DNA from 2 places in the Tatumella terrea genome. Region 2 is predicted to be linked to the other one. Evidence: predicted binding sites of a transcription regulator. Region 2 holds the regulator's gene; the other holds the start of a gene.

Region 1 (3,425 bases), on a different contig from region 2:
GAGAATGAACGGGAGCAGACGATCTGTTGTTTCACCGGGGCAAATTCTTCCAGTTCAAGACAGGGTTCGCCCCGCAGTTCCCTCACCGTTCGTTCCAGCACCACATTGAAGTGTTTTCTGATAACCCAGGTACTCTGCTCCGATAAATCTCTGGCCGTAAGAATCCCCATCATATTCAGTTTCTTACTGATACGCCGCCCCACTCCCCAGACTTCGGCCACCGGTGTCAGGGCCATCAGTTTACGCTGACGTTCGGCATTCGACAGATCAACCACCCCGCCGGTTTTTCGCCAGGTTTTCGCCGCATGATTGGCGAGTTTGGCCAGAGTCTTTGTCGGGGCTATTCCGACCCCGACCGTCAGATGCGTATCACGCAGCACACGCTCACGGACTTCGCGACCAAAGGCTTCCAGGTTCCGGCAATGACGGACGCCGGTGAGGTCCATAAATGCTTCATCGATGGAATAAATTTCTACTGCCGGTGCCAGTGCTTCCAGCGTGCTCATCACACGCTGACTCATATCTGCGTATAAAGCATAGTTTGAACTGAACACACTGACCCGATGCTCGCGCAGAAGGTTTTTTAGCCGGAAATAAGGTTCCCCCATACTGATGTCCAGTTGCTTCGCTTCGGCTGAACGCGCAATAACACAGCCATCGTTATTACTCAGGACGACCACCGGTTTCCCTTTTAAATCCGGGCGGAACACGGTTTCACACGACGCATAAAATGAATTCACATCCACCAGCGCAAACATTACTGACCCAACGTTTTGACTACGTGTTTTACCACCCCGAAGATCTCAAACTGATCAGCATCAGCAATTGTTATCACGGAATGGGCGATATTCATCGGTCGCAGATGCAGAGAAGGTCTCAGCATCAGCTGCTTAACGGTAAACTCCCCCGCCACCGCGGCCACCACAATATCGCCATGCCCTGCCTTCAGTGAACTGTCGACAATCAGCATATCGCCGTCATCGATCCCGCCTTCAGTCATAGAATCGCCACTGACCCGCACAAAATAGGTGGCACCGGGATGCCGAATCAGTAACTGATTAAGATCGATACGCTGTTCAACATAGTCCTGTGCCGGCGACGGAAAACCGCAAGGGACACGACTGATAAAAAAGGGCAGATCCTGCATGGTATGCAGCTCTGCAGGCAGATAGAACGTCATGATCGGTCTCTCAGATTTTTACTGTATAAATATACAGTAATGCTAATGGAGTGTTCCGATCAAGATGGCTGGTCATTATTTTTTGTAAAGCCATTGTCCGGGAAGGAAATTTATAGTTTTCGGCATACTGCGCAGGTCAGTGGCTGCGAACATCTTACCGAAAATTCCAACTTTAACGCCTGCCGATCACAATCTTCTTAACAGACATTTGAGAAAAGACGATGAAAAATAATATTATTACTGCCACTCTTTCGGCCCCGGACTCCGGGTAATGTTTAGCGTAAGCCGGACTTTGACACGCCATCGGCTAAAAGCCATAAGCAGGAAGTACGTTCCGGTTCATGAACGATCTCGGTATCAGAAATACGTTGCAGATAGCGCAGGCTTCTTCTGCCGCTGAAAAGTCAGTAATACTGCTGCGACACATGAATCTGGCAGTTATCATCGTGTATTTTGCTGTTCCCGCTTTTAAAATAAAGGAGGCGCAGTCATTCTTATCGGTAGGGATATTATATACGCTCAGCGTTTTTTATTGTGGTCTGTTCTCAGATATTTATTTATGCATTCAACCAGACGGATATTTTTATTCAGAGCGTATTCCGGGGGGTTGGTACAAACGACAGTGGCTCGTCCCTGATTGTACTCATCATTATACATCCCCGCACCTGATAGCTCATTTCTCTGCCCCATATTTCTTTTTATTCACATATCGCCGGAGAAGGTTCAGCGAGATAAAAAATGAACAGCCACTCTGTTTTATCCCTTTATAAGGTAATCAGAAGATCGTCACATTCATTTTGAAATTCTGCGAGGGTATCTCAGTAATTTCAGGATTGCATTCTGCACGTTTAACGGAGTTTTCACGGTAATAAGAATGTGTAGGGGCTAATTCCGGCTCACTGTTTCGCGGAAATTTGATAAATCCCATAAGTTTAAGAAGTTTCACGTCGGTAATAATAATTTTTTGCTCAAATCCTCCCAGTGCTCAACAAATGCATCACGGGCAATATCGTACACACGCGTTTCAAGACAACGGATAAGATGCTCATGTTCAGCCACTAATTCTTTTGAATTCTCGTAGAAGGCATTACGCTGAACCATAAGTAACTCAATCTCACCTTCCAAAACGCTATAACTTTTTTGTAACCTGGGACTCAGACTGGCATCTATAATAGCACGATGAAAAGCTCTGTCGGCTGCACTCAGATAAGCAGAAGATGCACCCGCAGGAGCCGCACGCATCACTTCAATGGCATCGAGGGCACCTTTAGGGATCAATCCACTGTAGGTAATCATGCGTACCGCTTCGCCTTCTAACACGCCCCGAAGTCGCGTCACATCAACAATATCGTTAGGGCCGAATTTTGGTACACAGAACCCCCGGTTCACAATTTGTACTAACAGCCCCTGGCTGACCAAAATCTGAGCCGCACTTCTGAATGTCGTTCGGGATACCCCATGCTCTTCTGCCATACGGATGTCACGCAAAAATGAACCAGGTTCGAATTCACCATTCAGGATCCGCTGTCGTATCGTTAAGACAAGTGATTCTAATGTGGTGGATTTTATTTCTTCAGAAGACAAAGATGATGGCAGATGATTTTCCATGATATAGCTACATGTTAATGTTGGTGATTGCTCAAAAAGAAAACACAACGTGCATTCTGTAGTAAGGAAATAGCAAAATATTGCAGTAAAAGTTAACCGCTCGTTTACTACTCCCTTTCCGGTAACTGTCTGATGATTCCTTTTCAGGCAGCCACGATCTACAGCCAGACTCACAGCACATTACCATACATTTCGCTGATTGCAGAATTATCAGGGGGCCGGGCATAGTAATGACCGGTCCCCTGATAAGGCTCTCGCGTATTCAGAGCAGCTTTTTTGCAATATCAGAGAAGGTTTCAAGAAAATGTGTGACATCCGATGAATTGAAGACTAATGGAGGACGAATTTTCAGGACATTTCCCTCCCCCCCCCCCGCAGCTTCGTATAAGGATCCTTCTTTCGCGTAATTCATCAATAAATTGCTCAGTACGTCGTTTGTCCGGTGCTCCGGAATCCCGATCAGCAACGATCTCAACACCGGTATATAATCCGACCCCTCTGATATCAGACACATAAGGAGAATTCTTAACAATCTCATGCAGACCCTTACGCAACGCCTCCCCCTGAACAATGGCATTTTCCAATAAATTCTCGCTGCTGATCACGTCGAGAACGGCCGCACCCGCCGCGATGGGGA
Region 2 (3,425 bases):
GAGCAGACGCCCGGTACGGGAACGGCCACCTTCGACAAAATATTCAACCGAGTAACCACGGCTGAACAGTTCACCCAGATATTCACGGAAAACGGTGGAATAAAGCTTATTACCTTTAAAGGTCCGTCGGATGAAGAACGCCCCGAGATGACGGAAAATCGGTCCGGCAGGCCAGAAGTTCAGGTTGATACCGGCCGCGATATGCGGAGGAACCAGTCCCTGATGATAGAGCACATAAGAGAGCAGCAGATAATCCATATGACTGCGATGGCAGGGCACATAGACCAGCTCATGGCCGTCCTGGGCTAGCTGGCGGATACGTTCGCCCCCGCTGACATTGATCCCTTTATATAACCGGCTCCACAGCCAGCCCATGACGCGGTCGGTAATGCGGATAGCTTCGTAGCTGAAGTCCGCCGCGATTTCTTCCATCATAGCGACGGCATTTTTCCGGGCCATCTCGTGAGAGATTTTCTTACTGCGGGCCTCGTCCTCAACAGCTTTCGCAATCGCTTTGGATTGCAGCAGCTTGTTGAACAGGTCCTGGCGGGCCGGCAGACGCGGGCCGACGGCAGCCAGACGCTGGCGGGAAAAATGAATATGAGCCACCCGTGACAGCTTCTGGGCTATCGACTGGTCGGTGCCGTGCTCATCGGCCATCTGGCGTAAGGACATTTTAGGGGAGAAGCGGATAAAGCTATCCCGTCCCAGCCAGAGAATGGCGCAGAATTTCTGTAACCCGTTGAGTTCACGGAGTAAAGGTGCCTGCGTCCCCTGTGTCTCTTTGCCCGGAGCCCGGCCAAACATCACCGATACTGGCACCAGCTGGACATCCAGCGCCGGATTGTTCCTGTGCAGATCCAGGTAATCGTGGAAAATCTTCACGGTTTCCTGATTCGGGGTGAAATAAGGTAATAACCGCGGACCGTCATGAATAAACACATGACGCGGTAGCAGACTGCCGTCGATTTCCAGAGGTTCTAACGGGTCGGGCAGATCATGCTTCAGGCATTCGGTACGGAGTGCCAGCAGATCTGCTTTGGAATCATACGGAAATACATAGATAATAGGGCGGGTAGGGTCCAGACCGAGTTCGGTCACAGGATCGCCCGGGATCACCTTGCTCTTTACCAGCAAAGATAATGGAATACTTAGTAATTTATAATAAAGTTTACGCCAGCCTGACATAGATAAATCCGGAGCCTCTTTTGATAGCAAAGCGGCGCAATCATACCAGAAACTGCAAAGAAGATCTGTGGCCAGGTGCACTATTGAAAATTAACAGGAGAACGGCCGATGGCAGGAAGGACAACGGGATGGCGGCGGCTGGTGAAGGCCACCGGCTATTCATGGCAGGGGCTGCGGGCCGCCTGGCGGCATGAGGCGGCCTTCCGCCAGGAAACCGTAGTGACTATCGTGGCAATAGTAATTGCCGGCTGTCTGGATGTGGATGCAGTTTCACGCATTCTGCTGATTGGATCGGTCGTACTGATTATGATCATCGAAATTATCAACAGCGCGATAGAAGCCGTGGTTGATCGTCTTGGCCCGGAAATACACCCCTTATCCGGCCGGGCGAAAGACCTGGGATCGGCCGCCGTATTGCTGGCGATCCTGCTGGCGGTGTTTGTCTGGGGAACAGTGCTCTGGCAATGGTGGTCGCTGGCGGGATAATGACCGACAGTTGTTTGTTTTATGACGGTTTTTGGTTTTCATTTATGAAAGACCTGTATATACTCACAGCGACTGTATAAACAACCAGGGGGCGGGATGAAAGCATTAACCAGCAGGCAGCAGCAGGTCTATGACCTGATTCGCGACCATATTCAACAGACGGGTATGCCGCCGACACGTGCGGAAATCGCTGCCCGCCTCGGTTTTCGCTCCCCGAATGCGGCAGAAGAACACCTGAAAGCTCTGGCACGTAAAGGTGTTATTGAAATCGTGTCCGGTGCCTCACGGGGCATCCGCCTGCTGATGGAAGAAGAAACGCCGGAAGGTCTGCCGCTGATCGGCCGGGTTGCCGCCGGTGAACCTCTGCTGGCCCAGCAACATATAGAAAGCCACTATCAGGTCGATCCGGGACTGTTTAAGCCGGGTGCCGATTTTCTGCTGCGCGTCAGCGGGATGTCGATGAAAGATATCGGTATCATGGACGGTGATCTGCTGGCGGTCCATAAAACCCAGGATGTCCGTAACGGGCAGGTGGTGGTCGCCAGAATCGATGACGAAGTCACGGTGAAACGCTGGAAAAAACAGGGGAATACGGTACAGTTATTACCTGAGAACAGCGAATTCTCTCCGATTGTGGTAGATGTCCGCGAACAGAGCCTGACGGTTGAAGGACTGGCGGTCGGTATTATCCGCAACGGAGAATGGCTGTAACTGACGGGCCGTTGTCCGTCAGCCGGCGACCGGGAGATCTGACTTCCGGTTGTTAAGATTCACCCTGCACCTTATTACAGTACGCTGATCGGCTGCTGCCGCAACCGGCGTTTGTCCGCCGGAAATCCTCTCCCGTCCGGCGGAGACACTGCGCTCTGTCAGGAAAACCCATGTCTTTTTTGAATACCACCGATAAAAAACTCTGGCGACTGGCATTACCGATGGTGTTATCCAACATTACGGTTCCGTTGCTGGGACTGGTGGATACCGCGGTGATCGGACACCTGGACAGTGCTATCTATCTGGGCGGGGTGGCTATCGGCACCACGGTCACCAGCTTCCTGTTTATGCTGCTGCTTTTCCTGCGTATGAGTACCACGGGGATGACGGCTCAGGCATGGGGAGCCGGCGATTCAGCAGCCCTCGCCAAAGCCCTGGCTCAGCCCCTGATCATGAGTGTGGCGGCCGGGCTTCTGTTTATTGTGGTACGTGACCCGGTCAGCCAGCTGGCCAGCGGATTTATCGGCGGTGATGCCGGTACGCTGGAACAGGCACGTGTTTTTATCCGTACGCGCTGGCTCAGTGCGCCAGCGACCTTCGCGAATCTGGTGATCCTTGGCTGGCTGCTGGGTGTTCAGTATGCCAGGGCTCCGGTGATCCTGCTGGTCGCCGGTAACCTGGTGAATATTTTGCTGGAGGTGTGGTTTGTTCTGCACCTGCATCTGGGAGTCCGGGGAGCAGCGGCCGCTACCGTGATCTCTGAATATGTCTCGCTGCTGGTCGGTGTGCTACTGGTGTTGCAGGTTTTCCGGCGGCGTAGGATGTCTGTCCGTTTACTGCTGGAAGGCTGGCGCGGCGATATCAGACGTTTGCTGGGCCTGAACCGCGATATTCTTCTGCGGAGCTTACTCCTGCAGATCTGCTTTGCTTCTCTGACCTTCATCGGTGCCCGGATGGGGGCTCAGGTCGTTGCGGTGAATGCGTTGCTGATGATGTTCCTGACTTTTACCGCCTATGCGCTGGATGGATTTGCCTATGCG

What was found. Region 2 encodes LexA, which represses DNA repair genes until DNA is damaged. Its sites were predicted from a motif close to TNCTGTATGTACATACAGNA; they were not measured.
Region 1: the regulator LexA is predicted to act here: its motif matches at 1,200-1,219, upstream of umuD (translesion error-prone DNA polymerase V autoproteolytic subunit).

Annotation. Positions count from the first base shown of each region.
Region 1 covers NZ_BAAAFX010000013.1:89,885-93,309, reverse strand. The annotation lists gene umuC (translesion error-prone DNA polymerase V subunit UmuC) at 1-758, opposite strand, end outside; gene umuD (translesion error-prone DNA polymerase V autoproteolytic subunit) at 758-1,180, opposite strand; gene ABD035_RS08565 (GntR family transcriptional regulator) at 2,123-2,788, opposite strand; gene ABD035_RS08560 (aspartate aminotransferase family protein) at 3,085-3,425, opposite strand, start outside.
Region 2 covers NZ_BAAAFX010000002.1:29,717-33,141, forward strand. The annotation lists gene plsB (glycerol-3-phosphate 1-O-acyltransferase PlsB) at 1-1,188, opposite strand, end outside; gene ABD035_RS00165 (diacylglycerol kinase) at 1,297-1,674, shown strand; gene lexA (transcriptional repressor LexA) at 1,771-2,385, shown strand; gene dinF (MATE family efflux transporter DinF) at 2,556-3,425, shown strand, end outside.